2 linked regions of the Variovorax paradoxus genome follow. The protein of the gene in region 1 binds, or shares a complex with, the protein of each later gene. Links are inferred from orthologs where the notes say so. Each region holds a gene or a part of one and is shown in the gene's direction. Other genes may lie near its edges.

Region 1 (10,360 bases):
CCGGCCTTCCATCGCCGACTCGAGCGCGGCCTGCACCATGCGTTCGCTCTCCGCATCGAGCGCGCTCGTGGCTTCGTCGAGCAGCAGCAGCGGCGGGTTCTTGAGAATGGCGCGCGCAATGGCGATGCGCTGGCGCTGTCCGCCCGACAGCCGCACCCCACGCTCACCCAGGAACGTGTCGTAGCCCTCTGGCAGTGCTTGAAGAAAGTCGTGTGCAAAGGCTGCGCGCGCGGCGGCATGCACTTCGTCGGCCGTCGCGTCGGGGCGGCCGTAGCGGATGTTCTCGAAAGCGCTGGCCGAGAAGATCACCGCGTCCTGCGGCACCAGGCCGATGCGGGTGCGCAAGTCGGGCAACGCGAGCGATGCCAGCGGGGCGCCGTCGAGCAGCAGCCGTCCAGACTGGGGGTCGTAGTAGCGCAGCAGCAGCTGGAACACCGTGCTCTTGCCCGCACCGCTCGAGCCCACCAGCGCCACCGTTTCGCCAGGCGCGACGTCCAGGCTGAAGTCTTTCAGCGCCGGGGTGCCGGGTCTGGAGGGGTAGTGGAAAGTCACCGCGTCGAACTTGACCGCGCTGCCCGCGACCGGAACGGGCGCAGCCGCGGGATCGGCCGGCGAAACGATGGCCGCCGGCGCATGCAGCAGTTCCATCAGGCGCTCGGTGGCACCGGCGGCGCGCAGCAGATCGCCGTAGACCTCGCCGAGCACCGCAGTGGCGCTCGCAAGAATGGCGACATACACCACGGTCTGGCCGAGATGGCCGGCCGTGATGTCGCCGCGCAGCACGGCTTGCGTGCCTTGATACAGGCCCCAGAGCAGCGCCGCCGAGGTGGCGATGATGATGAAGGCCACCAGCACCGAGCGCGCCTTCGTGCGCCGCACGGCGGTTCTGAACGCGTTCTCGGTCGAGGCATTGAAGCGGCCGGCCTCGCGCGCTTCGGCGGTGTAGCTTTGCACCACCGGAATCGCGTTGAGCACCTCGGCCGCGATGGCGCTCGAATCGGCCACCCGGTCCTGGCTGGCGCGCGAGAGCTTGCGCACGCGCCGGCCGAACCACATGCTCGGCAGCACCACCAGCACCAGGATGCCCAGCACCTGGACCATCACATAGGGATTGGTCCAGATCAGCACCGCCAGCGCGCCCACGCCCATGACGGCGTTGCGCAGACCCATGCTCAACGACGAGCCGACCACCGTCTGTACCAGCGTGGTGTCGGCCGTCAGGCGCGACAGTACTTCACCGGTCTGCGTGGTCTCGAAAAAGGCCGGGCTCTGGCGCAGCACATGGCCGTAGACCGCGTTGCGCAGGTCGGCCGTCACGCGCTCGCCGAGCCAGCTCACCGTGTAGAAGCGCGCGGCCGAAAAAAGGCCCAGCGCCACGGCCACGGCGAAAAGGGCGCCGAAGTGCTCGCGCAGCGCCATGGTCTGCGCGCCTTTGTCGGCGCTGATCAATCCACCGTCGATCAGGCTGCGCAGCGCCAGCGGAAACACCAGCGTCGTGACGGCCGCCAGCACCAGAAAAATGCCCGCGAGCACGATCTGAACGCGGTAGGGCCGAAGAAAAGGGCTCAGGCCCGACAGCGATCGGGGCGAGCCCTTGGCCGGTGGAGACAGGGGAGAGGAAGCCATGGCGCGGATTCTACCGACCCTTGCCCGCACAAAGGCGGCCTTGACAATAATTGCTTGGGCAATTAATATTTGCCTCATGAGCGATGCAGAAACCCCGCAAGTCCCGCCCCCCTCCGGCGACCCCGAGCGGCGGCCGGCCGACTTCTACCGTGCCGAAACCTACAAGGCCGAGGAAAGCATCGGGTATTTGATGCGGCGCATATTGAGCGCTGTGGCCCAGGCCGTGGAAACCCGCATGTGCGAACCTGGCAGCCCTACCTTTCCCCAATGGTTGCCCCTGTACAAGGTGCACGTCGGTGCCGCCACTACGGTGGCCGAGTTGGCCCGGGCCTGCGAGCTCGACGCCGGGGCCATGACGCGCCTGCTCGACCGCCTCGAGGCCAAGGGGCTGTGCCGCCGCGTCCGCTCGGTGGAAGACCGCCGCGTGGTCAATATCGAACTGACCGAAGAGGGGCGTGCCGCCGCCAAGGAAGTTCCGCACGTGCTGAGCCGCGTGCAGAACGAGCACCTGGCGGGTTTCACCAACGAAGAGTGGGAGCAGCTCAAGGGTTACCTGCGCCGCATCCTCGACAACGCGCAGGCCTTGGCAGCCCGTGGAGAAAAAAATGACTGAATCTTTCGCCGCGCGCGCTATGCGCCGCACCCCCGTCGTGGCCGCCGCGCTGTTGGTGGCCGCATTGGCCGGCTGTGCCGACATGGCTGGCATCAACTCGCACGCCAAGTTGCACGATGCGTCGTCGGTCGGCATTGCCGCTGACACCAACGCTGCGGTTGTGCCCGGTGTCGACAGCCAATGGTGGCGAGCTTTCGGCGATGCGCAGCTCGACACGCTGATTGACCAGGCCGTGACCGGCAATCCGAACCTGCAGGTCGCACGTGCGCGCCTCGCACGGGCACAAGCTTCGGCGGACGTCGCCGAGTCGGCCCTGAAGCCCAAGGTCAATGGCGAACTCGACCTGAACCGCCAGAAGTTCAACAGCAACTACATCTATCCCGCACCGCTCGGCGGCTCGACCCAGAACATCGGTCTGCTGCAGCTCGGCGCAAGCTGGGAGCTCGACTTCTTCGGCAAGAACCGCAGCGCGCTCGACGCGGCCATCGGCAGTGCCAACGCCGCGGCGGCCGATGCCGATGCGGCGCGCGTGCTGCTGGCCAGCAACGTGGCCCGCAGCTATTTCCAATGGGCTCGCCTGAACGAACAGCTCGGCGTGGCCCGGCGTACGCTGGCCCAGCGCGATGAAACCCTCAAGCTCGTGCGCGACCGCGTGTCCGCCGGCCTCGACACCCGCCTCGAATTGCGCCAGAGCGAAGGCGGCTTGCCCGAAGCGCGCCAGCAGATCGAAGCGCTCAACGAGCAGATCGCGCTGCAGCAGCACGCACTCGATGCGCTCGTGGGCCAGCCCAATGTGTCCGCGTCGCTCAAGCCGCCGATGGTGGAAGCCGTCAAGCCGATGCCCCTGCAAGCCAACATTCCGGCCGACCTGCTGGGCCGCCGTGCCGACATTGCCGCCGCGCGTTGGCGGGTCGAGGCCGCCACGAGCGACGTGGCCAATGCCAAGACCCAGTTCTATCCCAACGTGAACCTCACGGCCTTCGTCGGTTTCCAGAGCCTGGGTTTCGGCAAGCTGCTCAAGTCGGGCAGCGAGCAGTGGGGCGTGGGCCCCGCCATCCATCTGCCGATCTTCGAAGGCGGCCGGCTGCGCGCCAACCTGCGCGGCAAGGCGGCCGATCTCGACGCGGCCATCGAGAGCTACAACGCCGCCGTGCTCGATGCCGTGCGCGACGCGGCCGACCAGGTGTCGAGCGCGCAGTCCATCGCGCGCCAGCAGGCCGAACAGCGCGATGCGCAGACCGCGGCCGAAGGCGCCTACGACATCGCCGTGCAGCGCTATCGCGCCGGCCTCGGCAACTACCTCAACGTGCTGACCGCGGAAACCGCCGTGCTCGCGCAGCGCCGGCTGGCCGTGGACCTTGCCGCGCGCGCACTCGACACGCAAGTGGGCCTGGCGCGCGCGCTCGGCGGCGGCTGGCAGCCGCCGGCGACGGCCACCGCCACGGCACCGGCTTCATCGGCCGCACTGAACTGAACTGAACCGACTTTTTCGTCTTCGGAAAGAACTTCATCATGAGCGATAACAACACTCCGACGCCCGCTGCCACGGCAGCCCCCGCAACGCCTGAAGCACCCGCCGGCAACGGCAAGCGCCGCCGCGCACTGACCGCGCTCGCGGCCGTGGTGATCGTCGCAGGCGGCGGCTGGGGCGTCTACGAATGGCTGGTGGCCAGCCACTACGAGGACACCGACAACGCCTACGTGCAGGGCAACGTGATCCAGATCACGCCGCAGATCGGCGGCACCGTCATGGCCATCAGCGCCGACGACACCGACTTCGTGAAGGCCGGCCAGCCGCTGGTGCAGCTGGACCCCGCCGATGCCAAGGTGGCGCTCGAGCAGGCCGAGGCCGCGCTCGCGCAGGCGGTGCGCCAGGTGCGCACGCTCTACGCCAACAACGGTTCGCTGGCCGCGCAGGTCACGCTGCGCCAGTCCGATATCGTCAAGGCGCAGAGCGACATTGCCAAGGCGCAGGACGACCTGCAGCGCCGCCGTGCGCTGTCGGGCAATGGTGCGGTCTCCAAGGAAGAGCTCAACCACGCTGAAACGCAGCTGGCCAATGCCAGGAGCGCGCTGGCCGCTGCCCAGGCCGGCGTAGTCGCCGCGCGCGAGCAGCTGGCAAGCAACCAGTCGCTGACCGAGGGCACCAGCGTGGCCCAGCACCCGAGCGTGCTGGCCGCTGCCGCCAAGGTGCGCGAGGCGTACCTGGCCACCCAGCGCGTGGCCATGCCCGCACCGGTCGACGGCTATGTCGCCAAGCGCACCGTGCAGCTCGGCCAGCGCGTGGCCGCCGGCACGCCGATGATGTCGATCGTGCCGCTGAACCAGCTGTGGGTCGACGCGAACTTCAAGGAAGTGCAGCTGCGCAACATCCGCATCGATCAGCCCGTGAAGCTCAGGGCCGACGTCTATGGCAAGAAGGTCGAATACACCGGCAAGGTGGCGGGCCTGGGCGTGGGAACCGGCAGCGCCTTTGCGCTGTTGCCGGCACAGAACGCCACCGGCAACTGGATCAAGGTGGTGCAGCGCGTGCCTGTGCGCATCGCGCTCGATCCTGAACAGCTCAAGGCCAACCCGCTGCGCATCGGCCTGTCGATGGACGCCGAGATCGACATCACGCAGAAGGGCGGCAAGATGCTGGCCGACGCACCGCGCGACACCGCCATCTCGCAGACGCAGGTCTACAGCCAGCTGGACCGCGGCGCCGACGCCGAAGTCGACCGCATCGTGGCCGCCAACCTCGGCCGCGGCGCGCCGGCAGCCGCCGCAGCGCCGGCGGGCCGTGCAGCCACCGCCGCACCTGCTGGCAATGCGGCACCCGCTGCATCGCAGTCCCATCCCGGCTGATCGCCGTCGCCGGTTCTCAGGGCAACGCCAATGGCCACAGCCGCTCCCGCTTACGTCGCGCATCCACCGCTCGAGGGCTCCGCCCGCGTCTGGGGGACCGTCGCGCTTTCCGCGGCAACTTTCATGAACGTGCTCGACTCGTCGATCGCGAACGTGTCGTTGCCGGCCATCTCGGGCGACCTGGGCGTGAGCACCACGCAAGGCACCTGGGTCATCACCAGCTTCGCGGTGGCCAATGCCATCGCGGTGCCGCTCACGGGGTTCATGACCCAGCGCTTCGGCCAGGTGCGCCTGTTCATGGCCAGCGTGATTCTGTTCATGGTCGCCTCGCTGCTGTGCGGCCTCGCGCCGAACATGACCACGCTCATCCTGTTCCGCGCGCTGCAGGGCTTTGTCGCAGGGCCGATGATTCCGCTGTCGCAGACGCTGCTGCTGTCGAGCTATCCGCGCGCCAAGGCCGGTCTGGCCATGGCGATGTGGTCGATGACGACGCTGGTCGCGCCGGTGATGGGGCCGCTCCTGGGCGGCTGGATCACCGACAATATCTCGTGGCCGTGGATCTTCTACATCAACATTCCCGTGGGCATCGTCGCAGCGGCCATCACGTGGGCGCTCTACCGCGACCGTGAAAGCACCACGCGCAAGGTGCCCATCGACGCCATCGGCCTCGCGCTCCTGGTGCTGTGGGTCGGCTCCATGCAGCTCATGCTCGACAAGGGCAAGGAGCTCGACTGGTTCCATTCGCCCGAGATCGTCACGATGGCGGTTGTTGCCGTGGTCGGCTTCGCGTTCTTCCTGATCTGGGAGCTGACCGACAAGCACCCGGTGGTCGATCTGTCGCTCTTCAAGCGCCGCAATTTCTGGTCGGGCGCGGTGGCAACCGCCGTGGCCTACGGCCTGTTCTTCGGCAACGTGGTGCTGCTGCCTCTGTGGCTGCAGCAGTGGATGGGCTATACCGCCACGCAGGCCGGCATGATCATGGCGCCGGTGGGGCTGCTCGCGATTTTCTTCTCGCCGGTGGTCGGGCTCACGGTGTCCAAGATCGATCCGCGCCGCTACGCGACCTTCTCGTTCCTGGTGTTCGCGCTGGTGCTGTGGATGCGGTCGAACTTCAACACGCAGGCCGACTTCGCGACGATCATCATCCCGACGATCATCCAGGGCATTGCGATGGCGTTCTTCTTCATTCCACTGGTGACCATCACGTTGTCGGGGCTCACACCTGACCGCATTCCGGCGGCCTCGGGGTTGTCAAACTTCCTGCGGATCACCGCGGGTGCCATGGGCACGTCGATCACCACCACGCTGTGGGAGAACCGCGCGGCGCTGCACCATTCGCAGCTTGCCGAGTCGGTGAACCAGGGCAACAACGCGGCCACCAGTGCCATGGCCGGCCTGGCGAACAGCGGCCTGAGCAGCGAGCAGGTGCTGGGGCAGATCAACCGCCTGGTCGATCAGCAGTCGTTCATGCTGGCCGCGAACGACATCTTCTATGCATCGGCGATTCTGTTCCTGCTGCTGATTCCGCTGGTGTGGCTGGCACGGCCGCAAAAGGGCGGCGCGGGCGGCGACGCGGCAGCAGGCGCGCACTGAGCGCGACCGCAAGTCGCAAAGAGGGCGCGCTTCTCACGCGCCCAGCGCGCGCAAGACGTCGTAGCACGCCCCCATGGTGTGGTAGTCGGTCTTGCCGGCCGGGCTCTTCTCGTCGCTGATCTTGCGGTTGTCGGGCGTGAGGATGCGGTACCACGCACCGTGCTGGTGGTCGACGAAGTGTTCCCAGCTGTAGGCCCAGATGCGGTCGTACCAGTTCCAGTAACCCACGTCGCCCGCATCGCCGGTGCGCGCCGCCAGCAGGGCCGCGGCCGCGAAGCTTTCGGCCTGCACCCAGAAGTACTTGTCGCGGTCGCACACCGCGCCGTCGGGGCCGAATCCGTAGACGAGCCCGCCATGCGCCGCGTCCCAGCCGCGCAGCATGGCGGTGTCGAAGAAATGCCTGGCGCGCGGCACGATCCAGGCCGCTTCGCGGCCTGCCGCAACAAGCACGCGTTCGAGCTGCAGCAGCAGCTTGGTCCACTCGGTGAGATGGCCGGTCTGGAAACCCCAGGGCCGGAAGATGTTGCTCTTGTCGCCGCGGTTGTAGTCCCAGTCGACCGACCAGTCGTCGCGGTAGTGCTCCCAGACCAGCCCGCCGGCCAGTGCGGCCAGCCGGCCCGTGACTGATTCCGCGAGTGCCTGCGCACGATCGAGATAACGCATGTCCTGCGTGGCCTCGTATGCGGCGAGCATCGCCTCGCAAGCGTGCATGTTGGCGTTCTGGCCCCGATAGGGCCCCACCTGCCAATCAGGAGGAGTGGCTTCGTCGGCATAGAGCGCGTGCTGCGGCTCCCAGAAATGCCGTTCCATCAGCTGCCAGGTGTGCTCCAGTCCCACGCGCGCCTCGTCGATGCCCGCCATCAGCGCGTGCGCATGCGCGAGCAGCACGAAGGCCTGGCCGTAGCAATGGTGCGTGCCGTCCTGCACCGTGGCACGGGCGTCGTGCCAGTCGATCTGCCATGCGTAGCCGTCTCTCGGCTGCGCGTGCGCATGCTGCACGAACGCCAGGCCATGGCGCGCGGCGGCCAGATCGTCCGGACGGCCGAAGCGCCGGTACGCCATCGCATGGTTGAAGACAAAGCGCGTGCTGCTGACCAGGTGCCGCGTGCGCCGGTCGTACACCGTGCCGTCGTCCTTGAAGAAGTGGAAAAAGCCGCCCGATGGGTCGCGGCTGACCGGCTCGTAGAAAGCCAGCGTGCGCAGGATGTGGCCGGTCAGGAATTCGGGTGAGCGGAAGTTCGGCATGGTCGAGGTTTGAAAACCGATGAGTCATTGTCATTGTGACGACAGTCGGCCGATGCCGACGATGGTCCGCGTGGACAGGTTGCACTGCAGCATAGGCATTTGCCCCAGTATGCAAGTACCGGGCGCCCACCAACAATCAGGCCGCGCTCGACAGTGGCGCATTGAGAGATGGACCGCATGACCGACATATCCTTCCTGAACCCGGGCGGCTTCGCGAGATGAGCGACGTCATCCTCGAAACACGCCAGCTCACCAAGGAATTCAAGGGGTTCACCGCGGTCAGCAAGGTCGATCTCTCGGTCGTGCGCGGCTCGATCCACGCGTTGATCGGCCCGAACGGTGCCGGCAAGACCACCTGCTTCAACCTGCTCACCAAATTCCTCGAACCCACCAGGGGCACGATCCTGTTCAACGGACAGGACATCACGGGCGAGCACCCGGCGCAGATCGCGCGGCGCGGCATCATCCGCTCGTTCCAGATATCGGCGGTGTTCCCGCACCTCACGCTGCTCGAGAACGTGCGCCTCGGCCTGCAGCGCGCGCTCGGCACTTCGTACCATTTCTGGAAGAGCGAGAAGACGCTCAAGCCGCTCGATGCGCGCGCCCGTGAGCTGCTGGCCGAAGTGGGCCTGGCCGACCAGGCCGACGAACTGACCGTGAACCTGCCCTACGGCCACAAGCGCGCGCTCGAAATCGCCACCACGCTGGCCATGGACCCCGAGCTGATGCTGCTCGACGAGCCCACGCAGGGCATGGGCCACGAAGACGTGCATCGCGTGGCCGAGCTCATCAAGCGCGTGTCGGCCGGACGCACCATCCTGATGGTCGAGCACAACATGAGCGTGGTCTCGACCATTGCAGACACCATCACCGTGCTGCAGCGCGGCGCCGTGCTGGCTGAAGGCCCGTATGCCGAAGTCTCGAAGAATCCGCAGGTGATGGAGGCCTACATGGGCACCACCGACGGACAACTGCAAGGCGCACATTGACATGACCGCCGCCCTGGAAATCAAAGGCCTCCACGCCTGGTACGGCGAATCGCACGTGCTGCATGGCGTGGACATGGTGGTGCAGCCCGGCGAAGTGGTGACGCTGCTCGGCCGCAACGGCGCCGGACGCACGAGCACGCTGCGCGCCATCATGGGCTTGACCGGCTCCCGCAAGGGCAGCATCGAGGTCAATGGCACGCAGACCATCGGCATGGCCACGCACCGCATCGCGCACCTGGGCATCGGCTATTGCCCTGAAGAGCGCGGCATCTTCGCCAGCCTCTCCGCCGAGGAAAACCTGCTGCTGCCGCCCGCGCTCAAGGGTGCGGGACCGGGCATGTCGGTGGCCGAAATCTACGAGATGTTTCCCAACCTCGCTGAGCGCCGCAACAGCCCCGGCACGCGGCTTTCCGGCGGCGAGCAGCAGATGCTCGCAGTGGCGCGCATCCTGCGCACCGGCGCCAAGCTGCTGCTGCTCGACGAAATTTCCGAAGGCCTGGCGCCAGTGATCGTGCAGGCGCTCGCCCGAATGATCCACACCCTGCGCAGCAAGGGCTACACCATCGTGATGGTGGAGCAGAACTTCCGCTTCGCCGCGCCGCTGGCCGACCGCTTCTACGTGATGGAGCACGGCCGCATGGTCGAGGCTTTCGGCGCCAAGGAGCTCGACGCCAAGATGCCCGTGCTCAGCGAACTGCTGGGCGTGTAGCCGCCGCCGCGCCAACCTTTTTTCCCGTTGACTCTCTCAACCATCCAGGAGACACACATGCAAACCAAGCTCAAAATCATTGCTCTCATGCTCGGAGCCGCGGGTCTGGCCAGCCATGCCGTGCAGGCGCAGGAGAAGGTCGTCATCGGCTACATCAGCGACCTGTCGGGCCTGTATGCCGACCTCGAAGGCAAGGGCGGTGCAGCCGCCATCCAGATGGCCATCGACGACATGGGCGGCAAGGTGCTCGGCCAGCCGGTGGAAGTGCTGAGCGTCGACCACCAGAACAAGCCCGACATTGCGGCCTCGAAGGCGCGCGAGTGGATCGACACCGCCGGCGCCACCATGATCTTCGCGGGCACCAACTCGGGCGTGGCGCTGGCCACCGCCAAGGTGGCGCAGGAAAAGAAGCGCGTGTTCTTTACCAACGGCGCGGCCACCTCGGCGCTGACCAATGCACAGTGCAGCCCCTACACCGTGCACTACGCCTACGACACCGTCGCGCTTGCCAAGAGCACCGGCGGCGCCGTGGTCGACACGGGCGGCAAGAGCTGGTTCTTCCTGACGGCCGACTACGCCTTCGGCCATGCGCTCGAAGCCGACACCGCCAAGGTCGTCAAGGCCAAGGGCGGCTCGGTGGTGGGCACCGTGCGCGCGCCGCTCAACGCATCGGACTTCTCTTCTTTCCTGCTGCAGGCGCAGAGCTCCAAGGCCCAGGTGCTGGGCCTGGCCAACGCC
Region 2 (10,430 bases), 250 kb from region 1 along the record:
GTCGTTGCCGCCTTCGAGCACGACGCCGCCGTTCTTCTCCTTGTTGCCGCTCGAAAAGCCCAGGTCGGCACGGCCGCCGAAGCCGTTGATCGGCTCGGTCGGAATGCGGTTGTCGATCACGTTGACCACGCCGCCCACCGCGCTGCCGCCGTACTGCAGCGCCGAGGGGCCGCGCAGCACTTCGATGCGGTCGGTCACGAGCGCATCCACGGGCACTGCGTGGTCGTAGCTGAGCGCCGAGGCGTCGGGCGCACCGCCGCCGTTCTGCAGGATGCGGATGCGGTCGCCGTCCTGCCCGCGGATGATCGGCCGGCTCGCATTGGGGCCGAAGTAGCTGCTGCTCACGCCGGGCACGTTGTTGAGCGTTTCGCCGAGCGTCGATTCGGAGCGCATCAACAGCTTGTCGCCCGAGAGCGTGGTGGTGGGCGCGATGAGGTCGGCCGCGCCCAGCGGATTGCCGGTGACGGCAATTTCAGGCAGGGTGGCCGCGGGCGCTTCGGCGGGTTGCGCCTGGGCCATGGCCGCGAAAGAAGCCAGCGAAAGAACGGCAGCGCCGATGGCGTTGCGACGGAAGTTGGGAATCATGAATGAGCACTCGTTGAATCAAGGGACGATCTGCCGCCACCCGCGAGACGCGGGTGCAGCAACCGGAACACGGAGGGATTCAGCGAGTGGAAGGCGGGCCGCGCGCGTCGAACAGCGCGACCCAGCGGGCGATGGCTTCGCCCTGCAGATAGGCAAAGGTGGCTGATGGCAAGAACACCGGCAGCACCACCATGGGAACGCCCAGTGCGCCCGAGCCGTGCGACAGCTGGTCGTACAGCCGGCATTCGGCGTCGGAGTGATCGCCGAACAGGCCGGCAATTCCATGGGACTGGTGGGACACGTGGGCTGTATGCCCGCCCATCTCTTCAGCATGCCTCGCCTGCGCGGCCGCGTTCGCCTGGCCAAGGCCCGGCACGTGCAGCGTGCGGTGGATCAGCCCCAACGTGCCCGCGAACCACAGCGCAACCACCAGTGCGATGGCGACCGCACGGGTCGACAGAATCGACCGATGCGGAGCTTGGCTGGCGGTATGCATGGCGAACGGGGCTTTCAGGAACCGATCAGGCCTTGACGCGCGAGGCGAAGGTCTTCTGGAACTTCTCTACTTTGGGGCCGACCACGAAAGCGCAGTAGCCCTGGTTCGGGTTGTTCAGGAAGTAGTCCTGGTGGTAGGCCTCGGCGGTCGAGTAATTGGTGAGCGCCGCCACCTCGGTCACGATGGGCGCGCTGTAGGTCTTGCTGGCTTCTATTTCGCGGACGATCTCTTCGGCCACCTGTTTCTGCGCTTCGTTCGTGAAATAGATGCCGCTGCGGTACTGCGTGCCGGCATCGTTGCCTTGGCGGTTCAAGGTCGTGGGGTCGTGCACCACGAAGAAAATCTCGAGAATTTCGCGCAGGGCGATGACGGCGGGGTCGAATTCCACCTTCACCACCTCCACATGCCCGGTGCGCCCGGTGCAGACCTGCTCGTAGCTCGGATTGACCGTCTGGCCGTTGCAGTAGCCCGATTCGACGTCCACCACGCCCTGCACGCGGTCGAACACGGCCTCGGTGCACCAGAAGCAGCCTCCCCCGAGCACGATGGTTTCGGTTGGCAACGGTGAAGAAGACATGGGCTGCTCCGGCAGATAGGAAAAAAGCGAACCCGATATTGTCGCGGCTTGACGGGTCGGATGCGGGTCACTACATTACTAACCCGCGAGTCATTAATCTCATGTCCACCCCCCGTTCCTTTGTCGACAAGCTCTGCCCCGTGCGCTCCAAACGCGAGCGCCGCAAGGAAGCGCGCCCTGGCGAGCTGTTGGCGGCCGCGCTCGACCTCTTCGTCGAGAAAGGCTTTGCCGCCACCCGCTCCGAGGAAGTCGCGGCGCGTGCGGGGGTCTCCAAGGGCACGCTCTTTCTCTATTTTCCGAGCAAGGAAGAGCTTTTCAAGGCCGTGGTGGTCGAAAACCTCAGCGGCCGGTTTTCCGAGTGGAACGAAGAATTCGAAACCTTCGAAGGCAGCTCGGCGGACATGCTGCGCTATTGCATGCGCGTCTGGTGGGAGCGGGTCGGCATGACCAAGGCCTCGGGACTGACCAAGCTCATGATGAGCGAAGGCGCCAATTTTCCCGACCTGGCGGAGTTCTACCGCAAGGAAGTGATCCGGCCGGGCCACGCATTGCTGCGGCGCATCCTGCAGCGCGGCATCGACAAAGGCGAATTCGCGCCGGTCGACATCGACCACGCCATCTATTCGGTGGTGGCGCCCATGGTCTTCCTGATGCTGTGGAAGCATTCGGCCATGGTCTGCGTCGACGAAGACACCGCGCTCGACCCCGAAAAGTACCTCGCCACCCAGGCCGAGACCGTGCTCTACGGCCTCACGCGCCGCCCCGAGGCCGCGGCATGAAGCGTGCATCGATGGCCGGGCTTCCGCGAATGGGCGCGGCGCAACCTAAAATTGAAGGTTTGTCCTGAGCCCCACAAGGAAAAGCCTCCCATGAACCCGACACCCACCCTCGAGCGCTTGCGCTTCAACATGATCGAGCAGCAGATCCGGCCCTGGGATGTGCTGGACCTGGAAATTCTCGACCTGCTGGCCGCCATCCGGCGCGAAGACTACGTGCCGCCCGCGCACCGCGGCCTGGCCTTCTTCGACATGGAAATTCCGCTCGGCGACGGCTCCGTTCCCGGCCAGGTGATGCTCTCGCCCAAGGTCGAGGCGCGCATGCTGCAGGACCTGCATGTGCAAAAGCACGAATCGGTGCTCGAGATCGGCACCGGCTCCGGCTTCATGGCCGCCCTGCTCGCCCACCGCGCCGCGCAGGTGCTGTCGCTCGAAATCGACCCGGTGCTGGCCGCCCGCGCCGCCGAAACGCTGCGCCAGAACGGCGTTGCCAATGTCGAGGTGCGCAACGCCGACGGTGCCGTGCCGCTGGCGAGCGGCCCGAGCTTCGATGTGATCGTGCTCAGCGGTTCCGTCGCGCGCATTCCGCAGAACCTGCTCGGCTCGCTCAAGGTCGGCGGCCGTCTCGCCGCCATCGTGGGCGAAGAGCCGATGATGCGCGCGCACTTCGTCACCCGCTCGAGCGAAAGCAAGTGGGACACCCTCCAGCCGTGGGACACCGTGGCACCGCGACTGCTCAATTTCCCCGAGCCTTCGCGCTTCTCGTTCTGAACGGACGCTTTCGAATGATCGATCAAGTCCGCCCCTCCGACCTGGCCGCCTGGTTTGCGCAAAACCCCGATGCGGCGCCCGTGCTGCTCGACGTGCGCGAACCCTGGGAGCTGCAGACGGCGAGCGTCGCCCCCCAGGGCTTCACGCTGGTCGCCATTCCGATGAACGAAATTCCGGCCCGGCTTGCCGAGCTCGGCGAGGGCCAGCGCATTGCGTGCCTCTGCCATCACGGCGCACGCAGCCAGCGCGTGGCTGCCTTTCTGAACCAGAACGGCTTTGCCGAACTGGCCAACGTGGCCGGCGGCATCGACGCCTGGTCCGCACAGCACGACCCCGCCGTGCCGCGCTACTGATTCTTTCTTCAAGGACGTTCAATGCCTCCACGGCCCAGGCTTTTGCCTCTTTCCGCAGCGCTCGCAAGCCTTTTTGCCACCCTGCTCGCACTGCCGGCCCAAGGCCAGACACTGAACGAACTCTACGAATCCGCACGCGGCTTCGATGCCACGTACCAGGGTGCGCGGGCCCAGTACGACGCGAACGTGGCGCGCGCCGCCCAGGCCAAGGCTGGCATCCTTCCCGCCGTGGGGCTCACGGCCGGCGCCACGCGCAACAACCTCGACATCGACACGCTCACCGGCCCCGGCCGCGGAACGAGCACGCCGCGCGACTTCACCACGCAGAACGTCGGCATCAACGCCACGCAGCCGATCTACCGGCCCGCCAACTGGGCCACCTACGAGCAGGGCAAGCGGCAGGCCGAGATTGCCGAGGCGGTGCTCACCGCGGCCGAGCAGGACCTGATCGTTCGCGTGAGCCAGGCGTATTTCGACGTGCTCGCGAGCCAGGACAGCCTGACGCTGGTGCGCGCGCAAAAGGTGGCCGTGGCCGAGCAGCTCGCATCGGCCAAGCGCAACTTCGAGGTCGGCACCTCCACCATCACCGACACGCGCGAAGCCCAGGCCCGCTACGACCTCGTGATTGCGCAAGAGATTGCCGCCGAGAACGACCTGCAGGTGAAGAAGATCATCCTCGACCAGCTGGTCGGCCGCCCCGGCAGCGTGCCGGTGCCGCTGTCGCAGCCCGTGGTGTTGCCGACGGCCATGCCGGCCAACATCGAAGCCTGGGTGGCGCAGGCCGAGGAAGCACACCCCTCCATCCGCCAGGCGCGGCTCGGCCTCGACGTCGCGGGCCTGGAAATCCGCAAGGCCGAAGCCGGCCACAAGCCCACGCTGGACGCCAACCTGGGTTACAACATCACGCGCAATCCGCACGGCACCAGCACCAGCACCGTGGGCACGCGCATCGATGCCGCGTCGGTGGGCGTGGTGTTCAACATGCCGCTCTTCGCGGGCTTTGCCACCGAGAACCGCATCAAGGAAACGCTGGCGCTCGAAGACCAGTCGCGCAGCGTGCTCGAAGGCACCCGGCGCAGCGTGGCGCAGGCCACGCGCGCGGCCTATCTCGGGCTGGTGTCCGGTGCGGGCCAGGTCAAGGCCCTCGAAGCGGCCGAGGCCTCGAGCCAGAGCGCGCTCGATGCCAACCGGCTCGGCTACCAGGTGGGCGTGCGCATCAACATCGACGTGCTCAATTCGCAGAGCCAGCTGTTCCAGACCAAGCGCGACCTCGCGCAGGCGCGCTACAACGTGCTCCTGGGCAACCTGAAGCTGCGCCAGGCCAACGGCACGCTGACGGTGGAAGACATGAACGCGATCAATGCGACGCTGGCGAAGAACGGAGGCACGCCTTCGCAGCCCGCGCTCGGCGAGCGTCCGCAGACATCGCCTTCCACAGTGCCGGTCACCCCGCCGAGCATTCCCGTGGTGCCGCCGGTGCCGGTGCCGCCGTTCAATCCGCCGGCGCCGACGATGCCGTCGACGCCGGTGCCGCCGGTGATCCTCAATCCGCCGGTGCGCTGAGGATTTCTCCCTCCCCTCCCGGGGGAGGGCCGGGGTGGGGGCACGACGGCCTCGGCCCGATCATGGCGTTCGTTGGGCGCTCGCCCCCATCCCAGCCTTCCCCCAGCGGGGGAAGGAGCCACGCACACTCAGTCGAGTGTGGGTTCGGCGCGCGGCGCTTCGCTTTCGAGCGGCGCGTGTTCCGACGCCACCGGGTCCGCAGCCTGCGCAATGGCCAGCACCGCCGCGGCCGTGCGTTCGGCCGCCCCGCGATTCGACGACGAAAAAGCCAGCGCGGCCTGCGCCATGGCGGCGCGGCGCTCGGGGTTCTCGACCAGCTTGAGCGCCGCGGTCACCGCCTGCTCCATGGTCTCGACGCGCAGCGAGGCACCGGCTGCGAGCGACAGCTGCGCGGCTTCGGCGAAATTGAAGGTCGAAGGGCCCATGACCACCGGACAACCGCAGGCGGCGGGCTCGATGAGGTTCTGGCCGCCCAGCGGCTCGAAGCTTCCACCGAGCAGCGCGACGTCGGCCAGGCCGTAGTAAAGCGCCATCTCGCCGAGCGAATCGCCGAGCCATATCTCGGCGTCGGTCGGCTCACCGGCGGCGCTGCGGCGCGCCACGGCAAAGCCCTGCGATTCGATCAGCGCGGCCACCTCGTCGAAGCGCTGCGGATGGCGCGGCACGATCATCCATTGCACGTCGTGCACGCGCTTGGCAATCGAACGAACCGCCCCCTGCTCCGGCGGCACCGGCGACGTGGCCCCGAAGCGCTTGAGCACGTCGAGCAGCATGCGCTCCTCGCCGTCGCGCGAGCTCGCGAGCACCACCATGGGCTTGGGCAGCCGCTCGCGCAGCGCCACGGCCGCCGAGAGCTGGCGCACGTCGGGCGAGGCATCGAACTTGAGGTTGCCGTAGATGCCGGCCACCTTGGCGCCGAGGGACACGAGCCGATGCGCATCGGCCTCGGTCTGCGCCCACACGGCGGCCAGCGCCGAATACGCGGGCCGCGCGAGCCAGCCCAGGCGTTCGGCCGCAGCCAGCGATTTCTCGTTGAGCCGCGCATTGGCGAGCACCAGCGGAATGCGGCGCTCGGCACACGCGGCAGCCATCTCGGGCCAGACCTCGGTTTCCATCAGCACGCCGATGCGCGGCTGAAAGCGGTCGAGAAAGCGCGCCACCGCGCCCGGCGTGTCCCACGGCTGCCAGACCTGCGTGTCGCCCGGTTCGAGCAGCTTGGCGCCTTCTTCGCGGCCGGTGGCGGTGCCGTGCGTGAGCAGGATCGGGATGCCCGGATACTGCCGCCGCAACTCCGCAATCAGGATCGCGGCCGCGCGCGTTTCGCCGAGCGAGACCGCATGCACCCAGCACTGGCCCTCGCCGGTGGTTGCGTCGTCGTAGGTGCCGAAGCGTTCCTCGACGGCGACGCCATAGCCGGGCTCGGCCACCGCGCGGTGCCGCAGCTTGCGGCGAACCAGCGGTTGCACAACGGAGGTGAAAACGCCGTAGAGGCGCAGCAGCAGCGATCGCACGGGGTTCAGTGCGACGCTTCGGCCAGCGTCGCGTCAGCCTTGACGGTTCTGAGGAGCGCGAGCATTTCGGCTTCGATGCGCTTCAGCGCCGCATCGGTCTGGCCTTCGAAGCGCAGCACCAGCACCGGCGTGGTGTTCGAAGCGCGAATCAGGCCGAAGCCATCGGGCCAGTCGACGCGCAGGCCGTCGATGGTCGAGACCACGGCGGGCGCCGCGAAGCTCGCACCTGCCACCAGCTTGTCGACCACCGCGTGCGGCTCGCCTTCGGCGCACTTCACGTTGAGTTCGGGTGTCGAGAAGCTCGTGGGCAGCGCGTTGAGCGTGTCGCTCGCGTTGGGCGTCTTGCTCAATATCTCGAGCAGGCGGCAGCCCGCATAGGTGCCGTCGTCGAAGCCGAACCAGCGCTCCTTGAAGAAGATGTGGCCGCTCATTTCGCCGCCGAGCGGCGAATCGATTTCCTTCATCTTGGCCTTGATCAGCGAATGGCCGGTCTTGAAGATCATCGGCTTGCCGCCCGCCGCCTCGATGGCCGGCGCCAGGCGCTGCGAGCACTTCACGTCGTACACGATGGTGCCGCCCGGCACGCGCGAGAGCACGTCTTGTGCAAAGAGCTGCATCTGGCGATCGGGGAAGATGTTCTGGCCGTCTTTCGTGACGATGCCCAGCCGGTCGCCGTCTCCGTCGAAGGCGAGGCCCAGTTCCGCGTCGCCGGTGGCCAGTGCGGCCATCAGGTCCTTGAGGTTCTCGGGCCGGCTCGGATCGGGGTGGTGGTTGGGAAAGTCGCCGTCGACCTCGCTGAACAGCTCGCTCACCTCGCAGCCGATGGCCCGGAAGATGGCGGGAGCCGAAGCGCCCGCGATGCCGTTGCCCGAATCGACCACGATCTTGAGCGGACGCGCCAGCTTGATGTCGCCGACGATGCGCTTCACATAGGCATCGGTCACATCGACATTGCGCACGCTGCCGCCGGGTGCCAGCTTGGCGGTGCCCTCTTCCATCACCTTGCGCAGGCCCTGGATCTCGTCGCCGTAGATGGCGCGGCCGGCCAGCACCATCTTGAAGCCGTTGTAGTCCTTGGGGTTGTGGCTGCCCGTGACCTGGATACCGCTGCTCGACAGCGTGTGCGCCGCAAAGTACAGCATGGGCGTGGTCACGGCCCCGACATTAATGACCTCGACGCCAGTGGCCACAAGACCCTTGATCAGTGCTTCGGCGAGCGCAGGGCCCGACAGGCGGCCGTCGCGGCCCACGGCCACGGTTTTTTCACCGGCGGCTCGGGCGGCGCTGCCGAAAGCCCGGCCGAGCGCTTCGGCGACCTCGGCATCGAGCGTGACGGGCACCACGCCCCGAATGTCATAGGCCTTGAAAATCGACGCACTGAGTTGCATGAGAAGGCATTCCCTGTAGTTCTAAAGACCGAGCCATTGTAGGCAAGCAGTCTCGTGCCCACATGTCCGAAAACGGCCAGTTGAAACGAGTCGAAACCGTATCATTTGCCCATGCCTTCCACACATGCCTCCACCGAAGCGCTCGAGAGCGATGCCTGCTACCTGGCAATGAAGACGCACGACGCGCGCTTCGACGGCTCGTTCTTCACCGCGGTGACCTCCACCGGCATCTACTGCCGGCCGGTCTGCCGCGTGAAGCTGCCGCGGCGCGAGAACTGCCGGTTCTTCCGCCATGCGGCGCAGGCGGAGGCGGAAGGCTTTCGCCCCTGCCTGCGCTGCCGGCCCGAACTGGCACCGCGCGCCGCGAGCTGGTCCACCGAAGATGCCTCGCGCATTCTCGCGCTGCAGGCCGCGCGCCTCATCGACGAGCCCGATGCGTGGGCCGAAGAAGGTCCGGGTGCCGCGCAGATCGCCGCGCGGCTCGGCGTGAGCGACCGCCATCTGCGGCGCATCTTCGAAGCGCAGTTCGGCGTCTCGCCCTTGCAATATCTGCAGACGCGGCGCCTGCTGGCCGCCAAGCAATTGATTGCCGATACGCGGCTGCCGATGACGCAGGTGGCCCTGGCCAGCGGCTTTGCGAGCGTGCGCCGCTTCAATGCCGCTTTCCTTGAGCATTACGGCCTGAACCCGAGTGCGCTGCGGCGCGCGGGCGGCGCCGAGGGCGGCGAAGGCAAGGCCATCGAAGTGCGCCTGGGCTTTCGCCCGCCGTATGACGTGAACGCGATGCTCGGCTTCTTTGCGCGCCGTGCGCTGCGCGGCGTCGAGCTTGCGTTCACGGCCGACGGCAAGGAGCCCGTCAAAGGCAGCACGCCCACGTATGTGCGGCTGGCCCGCACACTGCGCGTGCAGCAAGGCGCCCAGACACACGCCGGATGGCTGCAGCTTCGCTTCGACATGGAGCGCGAGCAGATGCTGCTCTCGGTCAGCGATTCACTCGCCGCCGTCCTGCCGATCGTGATCAGCCGCGCGCGCGCCATGCTCGACCTCGACGCCGAGCCGATGGCGATCAACGCCGCGCTGCACGACGCCTTTCCGCACGGCGACGGACTGCGTGTGCCGGGCACGGTCGACGGCTTCGAGCTCGCGGTGCGTGCGGTGCTGGGCCAGCAGATCACGGTGGCTGCGGCGCGCACGCTGGGCTCACGGCTGGTCGCGGCATTCGGCGAACCCATCGCTACGCCCATCGAGGGCCTGGACCGGCTGTTTCCCACACCTGCAGCCGTGGCAGCGGCGAGCGGCGACGCGCTTGGGCAGCTCGGCATCGTGCGCCAGCGGCAAGCCGCGCTGCAGGCCATTGCCCGGGAAGTCGCCTCCGGCAAGCTGCCGCTGCATGCGGGCGCCGACGTGCCTTCGACCATTGCCGCGCTGCAGGAGTTGCCCGGCATCGGCGCCTGGACCGCGCAGTACATCGCGATGCGCGCGCTGCGCTGGCCCGATGCGTTTCCCGCGGGCGACATCGCGCTGCAGAAAGCACTGGGCGTGACCACCGCCCGCGCAGCCAGCGAGGCATCGCAGGCATGGCGGCCCTGGCGCAGCTATGCGGTGCTGCGCGCATGGCATGCGCCTTCACCTTCACCGGCTACAGCCTCGGACTCATCCGGGGCAGAAGCTTCCAGCAACATCACAACGGCAGGCCTCGCAACCTGAAATGTCATGAAGTTCAAGAGCAAAGTCATCTACACATCGCACATCGACACGCCGCTCGGCGGCATCACGATGGCGGCCACCGACGAAGGCCTGGCAGGCGTCTGGTTCGACCAGCAGCGCCACTGGCCCGACACGACGGGCTGGCAGACCAAAGACGACCATCCCGCACTCGTCGAAGCCGGCGCGCAGTTGCGCGATTATTTCGCCGGCAAGCGCGGCACCTTCGACGTGAAGCTCGACCTGTCGCACGGCACCGCGTTCCAGCAGAGCGTGTGGCAGGCACTGCTGGCCATTCCGGTGGGCGAGACCCTGAGCTACGGCGCATTGAGCGCAAACGTGGGCAATCCGGCCGCGGTGCGCGCGGTGGGTGCGGCCGTGGGGCGCAACCCGATCAGCGTGATCGTGCCCTGCCATCGCGTGCTCGGCGCGAACGGCTCGCTGACCGGTTACGCTGGCGGGCTTCACCGCAAGACCGCCCTGCTGGAACTCGAGGCGAAATAGAGCTCGGCGCCGGCTGCGCGCACTGATCGAAAGAACGTATGAGTACAACAACAACGAAAGACAACACCCCAGCCGCCGACGCGCCGAAGCCCAAGGCCTGGCTCATCGACCTCGTGCTGCTCGGCGCACTCTGGGGAGCGTCTTTTCTTTTCATGCGCATCGGCGCCGCCGAGTTCGGTGCCTTGCCTGCGGCCGCGGTGCG

Evidence for each region.
Region 2: the proteins of QFZ42_RS05860 (region 1) and QFZ42_RS04635 are in contact, whole or in part, in a cryo-EM structure (PDB 8ZAL), measured with the Escherichia coli proteins. The link is inferred for Variovorax paradoxus from one-to-one orthologs.

The regions. Positions count from the first base shown.
Region 1 is NZ_JAUSXG010000001.1:1,243,420-1,253,779, forward strand. The notes cover bases 3,098-5,918. They hold QFZ42_RS05860 (HlyD family secretion protein), read left to right. Parts: upstream 3,098-3,751; coding sequence 3,752-5,086; downstream 5,087-5,918. Other genes in these bases: QFZ42_RS05855 (efflux transporter outer membrane subunit), read left to right, coding at 3,098-3,713; QFZ42_RS05865 (DHA2 family efflux MFS transporter permease subunit), read left to right, coding at 5,117-5,918. Outside these bases: QFZ42_RS05845 (ABC transporter transmembrane domain-containing protein), read right to left, coding at 1-1,626; QFZ42_RS05850 (MarR family winged helix-turn-helix transcriptional regulator), read left to right, coding at 1,703-2,239; more of QFZ42_RS05855, read left to right, coding at 2,232-3,097; more of QFZ42_RS05865, read left to right, coding at 5,919-6,679; QFZ42_RS05870 (AGE family epimerase/isomerase), read right to left, coding at 6,713-7,924; QFZ42_RS05875 (ABC transporter ATP-binding protein), read left to right, coding at 8,143-8,913; QFZ42_RS05880 (ABC transporter ATP-binding protein), read left to right, coding at 8,915-9,622; QFZ42_RS05885 (ABC transporter substrate-binding protein), read left to right, coding at 9,680-10,360. UniProt on the Escherichia coli protein: Part of the tripartite efflux system EmrAB-TolC, which confers resistance to antibiotics such as CCCP, FCCP, 2,4-dinitrophenol and nalidixic acid. EmrA is a drug-binding protein that provides a physical link between EmrB and TolC.
Region 2 is NZ_JAUSXG010000001.1:993,417-1,003,846, reverse strand. Bases 2,960-5,850 are described here. They hold QFZ42_RS04635 (TolC family outer membrane protein), read left to right. Parts: upstream 2,960-3,579; coding sequence 3,580-5,121; downstream 5,122-5,850. Other genes in these bases: QFZ42_RS04630 (3-deoxy-D-manno-octulosonic acid transferase), read right to left, coding at 5,250-5,850; QFZ42_RS04640 (rhodanese-like domain-containing protein), read left to right, coding at 3,220-3,558; QFZ42_RS04645 (protein-L-isoaspartate O-methyltransferase family protein), read left to right, coding at 2,960-3,205. Also shown: QFZ42_RS04665 (TonB-dependent receptor), read right to left, coding at 1-585; QFZ42_RS04660 (hypothetical protein), read right to left, coding at 665-1,081; peptide-methionine (S)-S-oxide reductase MsrA, read right to left, coding at 1,107-1,658; QFZ42_RS04650 (TetR/AcrR family transcriptional regulator), read left to right, coding at 1,760-2,437; more of QFZ42_RS04645, read left to right, coding at 2,528-2,959; more of QFZ42_RS04630, read right to left, coding at 5,851-6,632; QFZ42_RS04625 (phosphomannomutase/phosphoglucomutase), read right to left, coding at 6,638-8,020; QFZ42_RS04620 (DNA-3-methyladenine glycosylase 2 family protein), read left to right, coding at 8,132-9,727; QFZ42_RS04615 (methylated-DNA--[protein]-cysteine S-methyltransferase), read left to right, coding at 9,734-10,228; QFZ42_RS04610 (DMT family transporter), read left to right, coding at 10,267-10,430. UniProt on the Escherichia coli protein: Outer membrane channel, which is required for the function of several efflux systems such as AcrAB-TolC, AcrEF-TolC, EmrAB-TolC and MacAB-TolC. These systems are involved in export of antibiotics and other toxic compounds from the cell.